4 regions of the Shewanella sp. NKUCC06_TVS genome follow, and region 1 is predicted to be linked to each of the others. Evidence: predicted binding sites of a transcription regulator. Region 1 holds the regulator's gene; each other region holds the start of a gene.
The links. Region 1 encodes LexA, which represses DNA repair genes until DNA is damaged. Its sites were predicted from a motif close to TACTGTATNNNNATACAGTA; they were not measured.

Region 1 (4,033 bases):
CATGTACTCGTTGACGTCTTTGGCTTGCACTGCATCGCCAGTATTATTGCCCCAAGCATTACGCTCGTAGGTAGTCACTGCCGCGATTTCTTGTGCAGTCAATTGCTTACTAAACGCTTGCATGGCTGTACCCGTTTTACCGTTGAGCACAATTTCAAGGTGGCCGCTGAGCGGTCCCGTTGCAATCGGGCTACCTTTAAGGTGCGGAAATACGCCTTGCAACCCTTCGCCATTGGGCTGGTGGCAGGCTGCGCAGTGCCCGAGGTAAACTTGTTCACCTTGAGTCATCAACTCTTCTTTACTTAGGGTTTGTGATAAAGCGGCTTGAGCGGCTTCAGCCGCAGCACCTGCGGCTTGTTTCTGCTCTGTGACCCAAGCCTCAAACTCGGCTTCGGGTAACGCTTGTACTACGATAGGCATAAAACCATGGTCTTTACCGCAGAGCTCGGCGCATTGACCACGGTAAATGCCGGGTTTGTCGATGCGAGTCCAGGCCTCATTGATAAATCCTGGATTGGCATCTTTCTTAATGGCAAAGGCGGGTACCCACCAAGAATGGATGACATCCTCTGAAGTCATCAGAAAGCGGATTTTGCGGTTTATTGGTAGAACGAGCGGTTTATCGACTTCCAATAGATAGTTTTCACCCTTGGTTTCGGTGCCTTCGATTTGTGCTCTGGGTGTTGTCAGTATGCTATAAAAATCAATATCTTGATCGAAATAGCTGTAATGCCATTTCCATTGGGACCCCGTAACTTTTACGGTGAGATCGGCGTTGCTGGGATCTTCCATTGCGATTAAAGTTTTTGTCGCTGGAATCGCCATTAAGATCAAAATGATAAATGGCAGAATCGTCCAAGCGATTTCAACTTTAGTGCTTTCGTGAAAGTGGGACGCGACAGCGCCTTTGGATTTTCTGTGGTTGATCATGGCGTAAATCATGACGCCAAAGACCACTAGGCCTATTGCGCAGCAGATATACAAAATGGTCATGTGCAAGTGATAAACCTTGCCACTGATCTCGGTCACGCCAGGGGTCATGTTGAACCGCATGTCCGCGGCGGTCAACGGTGGTGCGAAAAGCACCACGAGTAAACAATACAACAATTGCTTCACAAGACTTCTCCTCTGCCAATTGCGAATAGCAACTACAAAGAAGAGCAACACAGTAAGTCTCAACTCTATGCAAACTCTTCAGTTCCCAAAAAAGCTTTTTTGACTTCAACGTGCGTTGGCGGCTGTTACTTTTAATCAAGTATTGTTACTGCTGGTAATTAGCCACGCTGGCACATACTGCTGAAATAAATCTGTTCTCTATTTTTAGTGGCGCTTCGAGTTCGATAAATACTCGATTCATTGACCACGGAAGGTGATATATCATCACCGACTTAACCAACCATACTTGCTGTTTAAATATTGATCAAGATCACTTATTTATCTAATTATCTGAAAAATTGCCAAAAAAAAGCCTCACATTCATAGGTGAGGCGGCTTTCAAGGTAAAAAATTAAATGAATATTTAGTGTACAGCGCTAAAAAAAGATTGCTGACCGAAGAGATTGCCTTGCTCAATGCGTACGTCGGCATGTAAGTGACTGTTTACGTCTTCAAGCACTATGCCCATAGCTCGGGCACTTTTAGCCACGATTTGTAGGCGTCGATTATCCCGCGCATCCAATGATTGAGTCCAAGTAATGACTGCACTGGACGTACCACTTGTCAGGGCTTTTTCCATTGCCCACAGGGTTTCGACTTCATCTTTAGCATGTACCAGCAAAACTCTATCCATACGCACACCTGCGCTGGCGAGCATTTGCTTGTAGCCAATACTTGGAGGGTTGATGAGCACTAACCAACGGCCCTGTTGGCTTAACTGAGCGAGTTGTGCACTCAGATGAATTAATTCTTGGCGACCTTGAGTCTTAGTTGGCATGCAGGCGATGGGCGCATGGTGCCAGTCATAGTCAGCATCACGGACTTCATCGAGCCACAGGCCCGGATGGCGGGGGGCATTGCCAAGTAGTTTATTCATAGCCAATCTCCATTACGGATCACACCGACGGCGAGTCCTTCAATTGTTAAACTTTGGAAGCCTAAATCCACTTTAATCGGGGAGTAATCTTCATTTTCGGCATGTAGATAGACTACATTACCTTTTTTTTCGAAACGTTTAACAGTGACATCGTCATCGACTCTAGCGACAACCACTTGACCATTTCTAGCTTGTTCTACTTTATGAACTGCCAGCAAATCACCTTCGAGAATGCCGATATTTTTCATGCTGTCGCCTTTTACTCGCAGTAAAAAATCGGCGGCGGGATGGAACATGCTTGGGTCGACTTGGTAGTACTGTTCAACATGTTCTTGGGCGAGGATAGGTTCACCTGCGGCCACTTGGCCGATGAGCGGTAAACCTGTTTCAGTCAAATCTTCGATTTCCGCAGGCAGACGAATGCCCCGAGATGTGCCTGGCATGATCTCAATGCAGCCCTTTTTTGCCAACGCTTTAAGGTGTTCTTCAGCCGCATTGGCGCTCTTAAAACCTAAACGGGTTGCGATTTCTGCCCGAGTGGGTGGCATGCCAGTATCGGCAATATTTCGTTTAATTAGCTCTAAAATTTCAGCTTGGCGTGGCGTCAAAGGTCTCATGGTGTTTCCTGTTTTTCTATACAGTTACTGTTAGTATATACAGTATTATTTGCAGCGCAAGTATTAACCACTTTTTAGCTATGTTGGAGAGAATTAGCGAATATTGCCCATAGTCTGGTATTCTATCGGGCTAGTAAACGCACTTAATTGCATAAGAATAATGCCTAAACACGACTCTCTTTGGTTGAAATCATTACGTTGGATCCAAAAACACTTAGTGCACACTATTGTGGTACCTCAGGATCCCTTTGCCGATCTGAATCTGGATGCTTCCAGACCCCTTGTTTATGTGATGAAAACAGAATCCCTCAGTGACATCGCTGCTTTGAGCGAAATAACGGCTAAGTTAGGCTTACCAAGCCCTTATGAGCCTCTAGTGGCTAATGGTGTGACTGCGCCTCGGGTTGTCTGTCTTCAAGGACGTAAGCCACTGTTTGGCGAACGTGCTGGTAATGAGCCTTTCCTCGAATGCTTTATGCGTTTGTTAGCCGTGCATAAGGAACGTCCTGAATTAGATATTCAACTGGTACCCGTGAGCCTGTATTGGGGCCGAACGCCAGGGAAAGAAGACGACACTATGAAGGCGGCCGTATTTGAGCGGGAAAACCCGACTTGGCTGCGCAAGTGCTTGATGATTCTGTTCTTAGGTCGACATAACTTCGTGCAGTTTTCGAATGCCGTATCCCTGCGTTACATGGCTGACGAACATGGCACCGACATGGGGATTGCCCATAAGTTAGCACGGGTTGCGCGCGTGCATTTCCGTCGTCAACGTAAGGTAATGACAGGGCCTGTGCTGCCAAACCGCCAAGCACTGTTTCATTCGTTACTCAAATCTGAGTCGCTGCGCAAAGCGATTCAAGAAGAAGCCGCCAGTAAAAAGATTTCTGAGACCCAAGCGCGCGAGACGGCCATTGAGTACCTTGATGAAATCGCTGCCGATTACTCAGACAGTTTAGTGCGTATTGCCGAGCGTTTCTTAACTTGGTTGTGGAACAAGCTTTACAGCGGGATCAACATTAAAGGCGCCGAGCAAGTTCGCCAGTTGCACCACGATGGCCACGAGATTGTTTATGTGCCTTGCCATCGTAGCCACATGGATTACCTGCTGTTATCGTATATTTTGTATTATCAAGGCATGGTTCCGCCGCACATTGCTGCTGGCATTAACCTCAACTTCTGGCCCGCTGGACCTATGTTCCGTCGCGGTGGTGCCTTCTTTATCCGCCGTAGTTTTAATGGCAATAAGCTGTACACCGCAGTATTTCGTGAGTATTTAGATCAGCTGTTTGCTAAAGGTTATTCAGTGGAATACTTCTCCGAAGGTGGCCGTTCACGTACTGGCCGTCTGTTGGCGCCGAAAACTGGCATGATCGCCATGACG
Region 2 (4,033 bases), on a different contig from region 1:
TATCGGTTCTTTATTCGAACTGCGGCGTTTAGTGGGATACTTCTTAGAACTCGGCATACTGCCCGCGACACGCTCCAGCCTGCAAGATGCAAAACAAACTCAAAACACCATGAGCAAAAACACGGTAAAACCTAAAAGACGCTAAAAATCAGTTCTCCTCAATAAATCAACGCATAGAAAATAACTCTGGCGCCTTTGACTGCATAAACTCAATAAAGACTCTTACCTTTAGCGGCTGCTGGCTGCGCTGATGATATAAAATCGAAATTCGCCTCTGTTCGCCAATCCATTCCGGCAGTAATACTTTAAGTTTCCCCTCTTTAATCTGCTGTTTTACAAATAGTTCAGGACCATACAAGATCCCGCCATGGCCTAAAGTAGCCTGAATCGCTCCGTGTAAGTCCGTGAGGGTGAGCTTAGTCGGGCCATTAAAATAAAAAGACTCGCCGCTTGGATGCTTTAAATGCCAATTAAACAGCGGCCAGACTTTTATCAGTTGATGGGCTTCAAGATCATCGGGATGCTCAAGTTTAGGCGCCTGAGCCAAATATTCTGGTGTGGCAAACAGGCAATAGTCGAGCTCGCCTAAGGTACTCGACACCCAAGAAGAATCAGGCTGAGCCCCGCCAACAATCGCCACATCTATGCCTTTGTCGATCAAATCGACTAACTCATTGCTCTGGGAAATGTGTAAACGGATATCGGGATATAGGCGGCCAAATTCATTTAATGCTTGAATAAACACGATGGAAATAATCGAAATCGGCGCCGCGATGCGCAGGGTACCCTCGGGTTTATCGCTGCCTAACCCACTCAGCTCATCGAATTGAGCAACCACGCTCTGGTAACGTTGAAAGAGCGCCAGCCCTTCCTCTGTCAGTCGCAACTTGCGGGTGCTGCGCATAAAAAGCTGTTTATCGAGCTTCTCTTCCAACTTAGCTAACTTGCGGCTCACTGTGGCAATGGGCATATCAAGCTCCTTCGCCGCCTGCGAAAAACTGCCCGCATTGACTAAATGCACAAAAAGATAGACAAGTTGTAGTTCAGCGCCTAAATCATCACTCATTGCATATCCTAATTTCACATATTGGGTATTGACGTTAATACGCTAAATTCACTAAGTGATTGTGTTTTAAACCTTGAATTATTCACTTATACGACCATAGCGCAATAGCCTTAGATTGAAATGGTATGTTATTTTGTGGCGAGTTTTACTGCGCTGGCGCTAAATCTGGCTCTAAAGTGACATAAAAAGAAGCAAGTGCTGTAACTCTGGCCACCAAGAATCATAGCAACAGTAAAATGATGACGGTGGGCGAGTTTATTCAAATTTAATCGTAAGGATGAGTGAGGGAAATGACCATTTTAACCCCTCTGTTTGCCGTCTTCGGGATCATGTTGCTCGGCACACTAGTGCAAAAACTAAAACTCTTGCCCGTCGATACGGACCAAGTGCTAAACCAATATGTCTACTATATTGCATTCCCTGCAATCATGCTTATCGCCCTCGCGCAGCAGCCGATTGGCGAGATTTTGCAATGGGGATTTATTGCGGGCTACAGCACAGCTATGGTGATCACTTATCTTGTCTGCCTTGGGCTATCGCTGATCGCTAACCCTAAACAGCATGCGGTTGCCGCCATTCGAGCCCTCAATGCCACCTTTGGCAATACGGCATTTATTGGTATTCCACTGCTCATCATCCTCTTTCCGCACCAACAGAGTGCCTTAGTCGCCGCCGCGATTGCCAGCTTATTATCCGTGCTGATGTTTGCCGTCGCCTTAGTCTCGATGGAACTGGCCACTAACACCCAAAGACAACACCACGCCTTAATCATAATGGCAATGGCGGTCGGTAAAAACCCTATCGTTATTGGTAGCTTAATTGGCGTCGGCATTTCGGCGCTAGAGATAAAACTGCCGTCAGGGCTGGCGCTAATGATCCAGCAAATAGGCAATACCTCAAGCCCCTGCGCCCTATTTGCTATCGGCATGGTACTCGCCAAAGCGATGCGCTACCAGAAAGATAGCAGCGTATTTAGCCCCAAGAATTTTATCGAACTGAGCCTTATCAACCTCTTCAAGCTGGCTATCCAACCTGCACTCGTCTACTTTATGCTTAACCGTTTTGGAGTAAGTGGTGACTACCTGATCATGGGCGTGATCTTGAGCGCACTGCCCACCGCGGCTAGCGTGTACTTACTTGCCCAGCGTTATAACACTCAGGCTTCTACCAGTGCTCAGGGTATTCTATTTGGTACCTTAGTCACTTTCTTCAGTTTGCCTATCTTAGAAAGCTTAGTAAGAATCTATGCATAATCAGTTAATTAAAAATATTTACTACCGATAATGCCGATTATTTACCCAAGCCACTTTACTGTATATAAAATCAGTATATACTGTTTATCAATACAGTGGTTTGGTATGTTTTTCGACAGGAATTCACTATGCTTTGCCAACTCAGCATTAATAACTTCGCTATCGTCCGTTTTTTAGAACTGGATTTTCGCCCCGGTATGACCAGCATCACAGGTGAAACCGGTGCAGGTAAATCGATTGCCATCGATGCGCTAGGCCTATGCCTAGGCAATCGCGCCGATGCCAGCAGTGTTCGTCCCGGAGCCAATAAAACCGAGGTCAGCGCCCGCTTTTCCTTGGATGATATTCCACTGGCAAAACGTTGGTTAGAAGATAACGATCTTGAACTCGATGATGAGTGCATTCTACGTCGGACTATTGGTAGCGATGGCCGTTCACGCGCCTACATCAATGGTAATCCAGTGCCGCTGACGCAACTCAAATTACTGGGTCAGTTGCTTATCGGTATTCACGGTCAACATGCGCACCATGCAATGTTAAAAAGTGAACATCAACTCACCCTGCTCGACAGTTATGCCAACCACAGATTGCTTATCGATACGGTTGCCGCTAGCTTTCAACGCTGCAAGCAAATTGAGGCCGATTTAAAACAACTCGAAGCCTCCCAGCATGAACGTATTGCCCGTAAGCAATTAGTGCAATATCAAGTAGAAGAACTCGATGAGTTTGATCTTAAAGTTGATGAGTTCGATGAGATTGAGCAAGAGCACAAACGTCTGGCTAATGGCACTGAGTTGATTGATACCTGTCAGGCGAGCTTAGATATACTCACAGAGGGCGAAGAGAACAATATAGAGTCGCTACTCAACCGAGTCGTTTCCCTCGCCGAAGATCTGCAAAGCTACGATCCCGCATTAAGCAATATCAACACTATGCTCAATGATGCCTTAATCCAAGTGCAAGAAAGTGCCGGCGAATTACAGCACTATTTGAGTAAGCTTGAACTCGATCCAACCCACTTTGCCTATTTAGAAGAACGGCTATCAAAAGCCATGCAACTGGCGCGTAAGCATCATGTTAGCCCGAATAAACTGGCCGAGCATCATTTAGCATTAAAGGCTGAGCTAAGCACCTTAGACAGTGATGAAAGTAAACTTGAAGCAATTCAGCTTCAAGTCGAGGCAAGTAGAGCCGCTTATCTTAGCAATGCGCAAAAGCTCAGCCAAAGCCGTGCCCGCTATGCTAAAGAACTCGACAAACTGGTGACTCAGTCAATTCACGAACTGAATATGCCTAAGGGTAAATTTACGATCGAAGTCAATTTCCACCCCGAGCAAATGTCAGCCAATGGCAGTGACAATATCGAATTTATGGTAACCACTAACCCTGGCCAACCTTTGCAACCGATTTCGAAAGTCGCGTCTGGCGGTGAGCTTTCACGCATAGGATTAGGGATCCAAGTGATTACCGCGAAGAAAGTTGCCACACCGACATTAATTTTCGATGAGGTGGATGTCGGGATTTCCGGCCCCACCGCAGCAGTGGTGGGCCGCATGTTACGCAGCTTAGGGGAATCGACCCAAGTACTGTGCGTGACTCACTTGCCGCAAGTTGCGGGCAATGGTCATCAACACATGTTCGTCGATAAATTTAATAAGGCAGGCAGTACTGAGACCACAATGAAATCGCTCGATCGTGAGCAGCGTATCCAAGA
Region 3 (4,033 bases), on a different contig from region 1:
ATTTCCCGCGCCAGAGTGTTACCTAAGGCGTTAAGGTCTGAGAGATCAGGCTCGCTGCCAAGCCAGACAAAGGTCGAATCCGTATCGCCGTAAATCACTTGATAGCCCATCTCTTCTATCCATGCGCGGGTTTGTTTCATGATTTGATGGCCACGCATAGTGATCGAACTTGCTAACTTTGCATCGTGGAAAACACAACCTTGAGAACCTAAAACCCCATACAACGAGTTCATGATAATTTTTATCGCTTGGGATAAAGGCGCATTGTGCTCACTTTTGGCCTTTTCGCGCTGCTCAGATAATGTTTGGATAAGCTTAGGTAAAATGGGCTGTTGCCGACTGAAACGGCCACCGAGAAACCCCGCAACACAGTCAGACTCGGGCAATTGCAAACCTTCAATTAATCCCTTAGGGTCAATAAAAAAAGTACGAATAATGGAGGGATATAGACTTTTAAAATCGAACACTAAAATATGCTTATAAAGTCCCGGTACAGAATCCATCACATAGCCACCGGGGCTTTCGATCCCATCACTCGCAGGAGCATCGGGAGCGACGTAACCTGCTCGATGTAGATGCGGTAAATACAAATGATTAAATGCCGCCACCGAAGCCCCAACCCGCCCCAACTCTAAACCTGTTAGTTCAGCTCGCGCGAGGGCGAACTCCCATAATTGAGTATGACTAAAAATATCCCACACCAGACGGCTGTCAGTAAGATTGTAATGTGCTAATGCTTGTTTATTGGCCTTAAACAACTGATCAATTTCTTCAACGCGATTATCCACGTTATGAATGGCCTTGCCTTCACCCAATAATTTCCGTGACACAAATTCCAACGAGAACCGCTCAAAATGATAGAAAGCGGCTTTGAGCCAATCGATACCATCGAGTACCACACGGCCCGGTAAAACTAAGGTTTCTGGGCGAAATTTATTATCGACTTTCCACTCAAGCTTTGCCCCTCCGCGGCCAATGGTGAGCGGAATACGGTGTAATAATGCACGGCGTGACAAGAGTGCGAGGTCAAAACTCACCACTGACCAACCTATGACAAAGTCAGGATCAAACTCATGGAACCACGCGATTAATCGATGAATGAGTGCAGCCTCATCGGCCACCCATTCAATATATTCGGGAGAGTTTGATTCAGCCTCACCCACCATAATCACTTTTTCATAAGTCTGCTTGAGGCTATCTTGCTCACCGTCTCGGCCACTGTCTTGACCATATAGTGCAACTGAATAGAGTAAACCCTCAAAGCTACATTCAAAATCCAGTGAGATACAGCGCAAATGTACAGCCGTTAAAGGGGCAATACTCTTAGCCCGCTCGGCGATAAACACGGGCAGCGAGTTAGCCTCAAGACTGTCGCTAGTCGGCGCGTGTATGTTACTCGTCGCAGAGAAATGCCCTAAAAATGCCACATCCAGCGCCACAAACCGCTCGATTAAATAACGCTGTTCGGGGCGAATGTCGGCTTCAAATAAAGGGATATCGGCATCTTTAGCGATGCGCTGTAAGGTACGTAAACTATTGCTAGATTTAGCATAAACACCACTAACCGCGCCACCTTTAAAGCTTTTGAGTGCTAACGGTACAAACCGCAATGCTTGACCCGGCGTTTGCAACTGCAAAGCCGTGACATCAGTTTGATGACAAAAACAAATGTGTTCAGTGCCTTGCACTTCCACCAGCACAGGGCCTTGGGCGGTAGCCAGATAATACTGCAACACTAAACTCCCATGACGATGAATCGCATGGCGTGTTAAGACTCGACCTTGTACACTAACGGCCGCGGTAGCCTCTGACTTCATCGCATGGGTTCCCAAATCGCATAGCTAGTCAATTTAAATGCCGCCAAATGGCAGAAAAGTTTCTTAGGCTATGCAATCACTGTTATTATGTACAGCATTAATTCGATAAAGTAGTGACGCATGTTACCTGACAATGTAAAAACCCAGATCCGCGCCATCTATAAGGATATCGCTACCGCCTTGCCTAATTTTAGGCCGCGCCGCGAACAAAACTATATGGTGGCGGAAATCTCTAAGACCCTCGCCGGCGACTATGATAAAGATAGGCGCATCATAGTGGTCGAAGCAGGCACTGGGATCGGTAAATCATTGTCTTACATCCTCGGTACCATTCCACTGGCATTAGCGAGTAAGAAAAAGGTCTGCATCGCTACCGCAACCGTCGCTTTGCAGGAGCAATTACTGCATAAAGATTTACCCTTTTTTCTTGAGCAATCTGGCTTAAATTTCCGTTTTGGCTTAGTTAAAGGTCGACAACGTTATGTATGTCTATCGAAACTGGCAATGCTCATCGGTGACGACAACAGTACACAAATGGCCATGTGGCAAACTAAACCTGACAATAGCCAAGTAGCTATGATGCATGGCCTGTTAAAAGACTATAACGAAGGTCGCTGGAACGGTGAAATAGATACCTTAGCCGTGCCGCTGCCCGATCACCTGTGGCAACAAATCGCCTGCGACAAACACAGCTGTCATCGTCAAGTCGCCAGCCACAGAAATTGCCCGTTCCATAAAGCCCGTGAAGATGTCGATACCTGGGATGTACTCATCGCCAACCACAGCTTGTTATTCGCCGACTTAGAGCTAGGTGGCGGCGTGATTCTGCCCGATCCAGAAGACGTATTTTATGTTATCGATGAGGCACATCACTTACCGATTGTGGCGCGGGATTTCTCCAGTGCACAGGCCACGCTGAGGGGCGCATGCGACTGGCTCGAAAAAATTGGTAAAACCTGCGCCAAGTTACAAAACCAAATAAAGAGCAACAATATCATTGCCCCCGCGCAGGCGATGCAAGATCATTTAGGCGATCTTATCGCCCAGCTCAATCAAGTGGCCCACTATTGCGATACCCAGACCAAACACTTTGCCAATCCTGAAAACCGTCTGCGTTTTGAGCACGGCAAACTGCCGGACTCATTACTCATTCTGGCTGAAAACCTTGCAGTGACCTCTAATCTTGCCCTCAAGCAGTTTAATAAAATGCTGTCACTGCTGGCAGAGGCGATTAAAGATGGCGACATTCCTAAACATCAATCCGAAGCACTATTAGCCGAAACCGGATTTATGCTGCAAAGGCTCGAAAACCTGCAGAAATTGTGGAGGATGATGGCCAAGGAAGATAAGCACAAAGGCGCACCTATGGCGCGCTGGGTCGAACTCATCACAGGTAAACAAGTGGATTATCTGTTTAGCGCTTCACCTATCGAAGTCGGCTTTATGCTGGAATCCATGCTGTGGCAAAAGGCCGCGGGCGTGGTCTTATGTAGCGCCACGCTACGCGCACTCAATAACTTTGACCATTTCGTGCATCAAGTAGGTTTGTCACTAAACGATGGCAGTCGTTATTTAGCCTTACAATCGCCCTTCGATTACCCCAATAATGCGACACTTTATTTACCCAAAATGCGCACTGAGCCGACGGACGATGCCTATACGGCTGAACTTGCCGAACAAATCATCACCCTTATTGAAGGCGAAATGGCAACCTTAGTGCTATTCGCCTCCTACTGGCAGATGGAAAAAGTGGTTGAATTACTTGAAGGCAAACTCACCACTGAGCTACTTATCCAAGGCAATGCGCCACGGCAACAATTGTTAGAAAATCATAAAGCTAAATGCGATAAGGGCGAACCAAGCATCTTGTTTGGCACCGGCAGTTTCTCTGAAGGTCTCGACTTGCCCGGCGATTATCTGACGAACTTGATCGTCACTAAACTGCCCTTTGCCGTGCCAACCTCGCCCGTTGAGCAAGCGCACGCAGAATATGTCAAAGTCAAAGGCGGTAATCCCTTCTTACAACTGACGATCCCAGATGCTTCACGTAAGCTTATTCAAAGTTGTGGTAGATTACTGCGTAAAGAGCAAGATTATGGCCGAGTGACCATTTTAGATAGGCGGTTAGTCACTAAACGCTATGGCAAGTCCTTACTGGATGCCTTACCGCCCTTTAGACGTGTTATAGAGTAGGATTAAAATTTGGAGTTGTTACT
Region 4 (4,033 bases), on a different contig from region 1:
AGCTTTTGGCGCAGGCTTAGCAGGACGCTCAGTTTTAGGACGCTGAGGAACAGCCACCTTTTTAGGTGCTTTCTTCGCCGCGGGCTTAGGTGCAAGTGCTGCACGTTTCGCTTTGGCCTTATCCTGACTCTCTTTCAACATGGCTTGAGCATGATCAATGTGCTCTTGCTCTAACTCGCCGCAAGGTTCGCCATCCAGGTTTACGCGTTGTGCGCCCGCTTTAACGCACTTTAAATAGCGCCAGCTGCTGGTGTAACGTCTCAAGGCAACTCTGAGCTGAGTTTTACTGACTTTAGAATCATCAGCCAACCTTTCAGCCAAATCTTGAAACAATCCGATTTTTAATGGCTTAGTTTCACCTTCAGCAATAAAGCACAAAGGAAATGTTTCATACAAATACGCCAAAATTGCATTGGTGTCGGTCAACTTTTCTGTTGATTCCATCATTACTTCCACAGTCAAAAAGGGACATCGATTCGAGGTGATATATATCAGCTTCTTACATGTCGTTTATCTTCGTTAAACTCAATATTGAGTCAACGTACAAATTAGCATCCTAGCCGCGTTTACTAAAGTTAAAAAATATACCTTAACAAATTTTGACAGCTCAAAACACTAAGCTTATTCATTGCATGCCAATCAAACCAGCTTAATGCGTGCAGGCGCATATTATAAGGCGCACGCCACCGATTGCGACTATGAATTATGCGTTATTGTACGCAAATTAATCAAATAGGCAGTTTTCAAAACTTTTAACCAGTAATTCCAGCCCCTTTTGGTCTTCTTCATCGAAACGATCGAAGATAGGACTGTCAATATCGAGCACGGCAACCACGTTACCTTGCGCACGAACTGGCACAACGATTTCAGAATTACTGGCAGAATCACAGGCAATATGACCATCAAATTGATGGACATCAGCCACTCGCTGAGTTTGATTAGTGAATGCTGCAGTACCACACACACCTTTTCCTAACGGAATGCGTGTACAAGCCACTTTACCTTGAAACGGGCCTAATACTAGTTGTTCGCCACGCATAACGTAGAATCCCACCCAGTTCAGCTCAGTTAAATTATCATTGAGCAAGGCTGAAAAATTCGCCATCGCCGCAACAAGGTCGTCTTCCCCTTCCAACAAGGCCAAGGCTTGACGGTTAAGTGACTCATAAAATTTCGATTTCATTACATTTCCTAACAATTTTATTCTGCTGCTTCGGTCTTTTTAGCCGCTTTTTTCGCTGCAGGCGGATTCATTGGCGTACTATTAACCTGAACGGCGCCTTTAAGCAAGTTCGTCAGCTCATCTTTATTGTTAGCAAAATAGAATGCGAGCTTTTCGCCCACACTTTCATCTATACCCAAATCAGCTTTTTGAATGAAGGGGATAAGGTTATCGGCGATATCGAGCATCTTATCGTAGGCATCAGCCTCCTTCTTAGATGTGAATGTCATCTTTTCAACCCCTTCTCTGACCACGACAAACTGTGTTATTACTGCCATGACTGCCCTCGCACTGTTTTTATATACAGTAACTAGAGTGACATAGATTGAACTTGTGATGCAAGTGTTCTGATTAATCTGATATTATTAGCGTACTTTCGTTGCCAAGATTATAAAAGCGCTAGACGTGGCTGAACAGCTAACTAGCACGACACTTTGCACCGTTCTCGCTGTTATTACTCCTATTAGGCTAATATATATTTTTATATGCATGAAAACGCAGCAGAAAATTCAGTAACCCTATGCCGCTCCTGCGATTTAGCAGTCCGCAAACGTGCCTTGCCTAGCGGCGTTAGAGCAATCTGTCCTCGTTGCAGCACTGCACTTTATGACACGCCATACTGCTCTGTGAATGGTATGTTAGCCCTATGTATTTCTGCATTAGTGTTTTATTTCCCAGCCAATTTTTTACCCGTACTCGAGATCCACTTTTTCGGCAGTATTCGTACTACCACGGTTTTCCAAGGGGCATTTGCAGTATTTGACCAAGGCTATTGGGTTGTAGGTGTCGCCGTACTTGCCGCCGCGGTGATAGGCCCTGGCTTATTACTGTTATCGATATTGACACAGATTTTAATTGTGAAATGGGGATTGAGTAGCCTTTTTTGGCGTAACTCATTGAAGCAGTTATTAAAATTTCATGGTATCTTATCGCAGCTCACTATGCTGGAAATTTATGTGATCAGCTTCTTAGTTTCATCATTTCAGCTATCTGATTTTTCGGACATTTATTTTGGTATGGGCACATTTTGCTTCACTATGCTGTTTCTCGTGACCTTGTTTCTACAAAGAGAATACGACTTAGAACATATGTGGACGTTATTGGAAGGTCATAGCTGATATGAAACAACAAGGTAAAGATATCGGCCTATGTCTCTGTAAAGTGTGTCGCCAACTCAACAGCAGTGAACTCACGCACTGTCAGCGCTGTGAAACTGAGTTGCACGTCAGAGACTATTCCAGCCTGCAAAAAAGTTGGGCTTTGTTGATTACCGCTGCCATCTTGCTGGTGCCAGCCAACATTTACCCTATCACTATGCTGACCAACCAAGGCCAAGTGCGGCACGACACGATTTTTTCGGGCATTTTGCATTTAGTGCATTCAGATATGCTGCCTATTGCCATCATAGTGTTTACCGCCAGTATTTTAGTACCATGGATTAAAATCATCGGCTTATCCATTTATCTGTGTGCGATCAGCTTTGACATTCCGATTTCAAAAAAGAAATTGATGGTGGGTTTTCACATCATCGAATGGATTGGCCGCTGGTCAATGCTCGATTTATTTGTCATCTCAATCACAGTGGCATTAGTGAACATGGGACAATTACTCGACGCGAAACCCGCGCCTGCGGCTACCGCATTTGCCTTGGTTATTCTGTTAACTCAGTTAGCCGCAAAAGTTTTAGACACTCGTTTACTCTGGGATCGATTGGAACCTCAAGATGACACAAATTGAATCGCCGAAAGTTGTAAAGAAAAAGCTCTTTTCGCCCATTTGGCTGCTTCCTATTGTCGCGTTGGCATTAGGTGCTTGGCTGGGCATTAAGAGCATTAAAGAATCGGGGGTTGAAATTCAAATTCACTTTCCGAGCGCCACTGGGATTGATGTGGGTAAAACCTTAGTCAAATACCAAGGTTTGACTGTCGGTAAAGTGAAAGACATTGGCATAGATGAAGATCTCAAAGGTGTGAACGTCAAGGTCATGATGGACTACCGCGCTAAGCCTTTCTTGAATAAAGAAACCCTCTTCTGGCTTGTCACACCTAAAGCAAGTATTACAGGTGTTGAAGGCTTAGATGCGCTGTTTTCCGGTAACTACATTGCTATTCAACCCGGTAAAGGCAATGCATCAACCTTCTTCGAGGCAGAACGCCAACCGCCGCCGATGCAAATCGGCTCAGAAGGTGTGATGGTCGAATTGACCTCCGATAAACTGGGTTCGCTCGATGTTGGCTCGCCAATATTTTTTCGCCAAATCCCCGTGGGTAGCGTGGTCAGCTATCGTTTAGATGGCAATCAAAGAGTCATTATCAGCGCTTTCATTCAAGAGCAATACGCGCGGTTAGTGAAGAAAAATTCTCACTTTTGGAATGTTTCTGGCGTCAAAATTGATGCTTCACTAACTGGGGTTAAAGTCAGTTCAGAGAGTTTGGCGTCCATTCTGGCTGGCGGCGTGAGTTTCAGCTCTGACGATAAAGCAGACATAGCTAAAAACGGTGACGTTTTTTCGCTTTATGATTCAGAAACCACCGCCCTTGGCGGCATAGAAATAAGCTTGACCATGGCTGACGCTAACGGTGTCGACAAAGGCACTCGTATCGTTTATCGCGGCATCAATATTGGCAGTATTTTAAGTAAACAACTCACGTCCAATGGTGTTACAGCCGTGGCTAAGTTTGAACCTCGATACGGTTCACTGTTAACTAACGACGGCGTGTTTTGGCTTGAAGGTGCTGATATTTCCCTCTCAGGCATTAAGAATCCAGAACGCTTACTGACAGGTAGCGTGATCAACTTCCTGCCAGGCAT

Region 2: recN (DNA repair protein RecN) is a predicted target of LexA. The motif match lies at 2,398-2,417, and genes of this name have one in related genera.
Region 3: dinG (ATP-dependent DNA helicase DinG) is a predicted target of LexA. The motif match lies at 1,895-1,914, and genes of this name have one in related genera.
Region 4: KO531_RS15230 (YebG family protein) is a predicted target of LexA. The motif match lies at 1,512-1,531, and genes of this name have one in related genera.

Annotation. Positions count from the first base shown of each region.
Region 1 is NZ_JAHKQX010000017.1:104,151-108,183, reverse strand. It holds gene coxB (cytochrome c oxidase subunit II) at 1-1,116, opposite strand, end outside; gene KO531_RS17985 (SulA-like leucine-rich domain-containing protein) at 1,520-2,032, opposite strand; gene lexA (transcriptional repressor LexA) at 2,029-2,649, opposite strand; gene plsB (glycerol-3-phosphate 1-O-acyltransferase PlsB) at 2,810-4,033, shown strand, end outside.
Region 2 is NZ_JAHKQX010000009.1:59,989-64,021, reverse strand. It holds gene KO531_RS11600 (DUF3319 domain-containing protein) at 1-145, shown strand, start outside; gene lldR (LysR family transcriptional regulator LldR) at 167-1,066, opposite strand; gene KO531_RS11590 (AEC family transporter) at 1,357-2,319, shown strand; gene recN (DNA repair protein RecN) at 2,448-4,033, shown strand, end outside.
Region 3 is NZ_JAHKQX010000025.1:44,196-48,228, forward strand. It holds gene KO531_RS21120 (DNA polymerase II) at 1-1,817, opposite strand, end outside; gene dinG (ATP-dependent DNA helicase DinG) at 1,938-4,010, shown strand; gene KO531_RS21130 (TSUP family transporter) at 4,020-4,033, shown strand, end outside.
Region 4 is NZ_JAHKQX010000013.1:134,355-138,387, forward strand. It holds gene proQ (RNA chaperone ProQ) at 1-444, opposite strand, end outside; gene KO531_RS15225 (GAF domain-containing protein) at 725-1,183, opposite strand; gene KO531_RS15230 (YebG family protein) at 1,201-1,500, opposite strand; gene KO531_RS15235 (paraquat-inducible protein A) at 1,708-2,340, shown strand; gene KO531_RS15240 (paraquat-inducible protein A) at 2,342-2,959, shown strand; gene KO531_RS15245 (MlaD family protein) at 2,946-4,033, shown strand, end outside.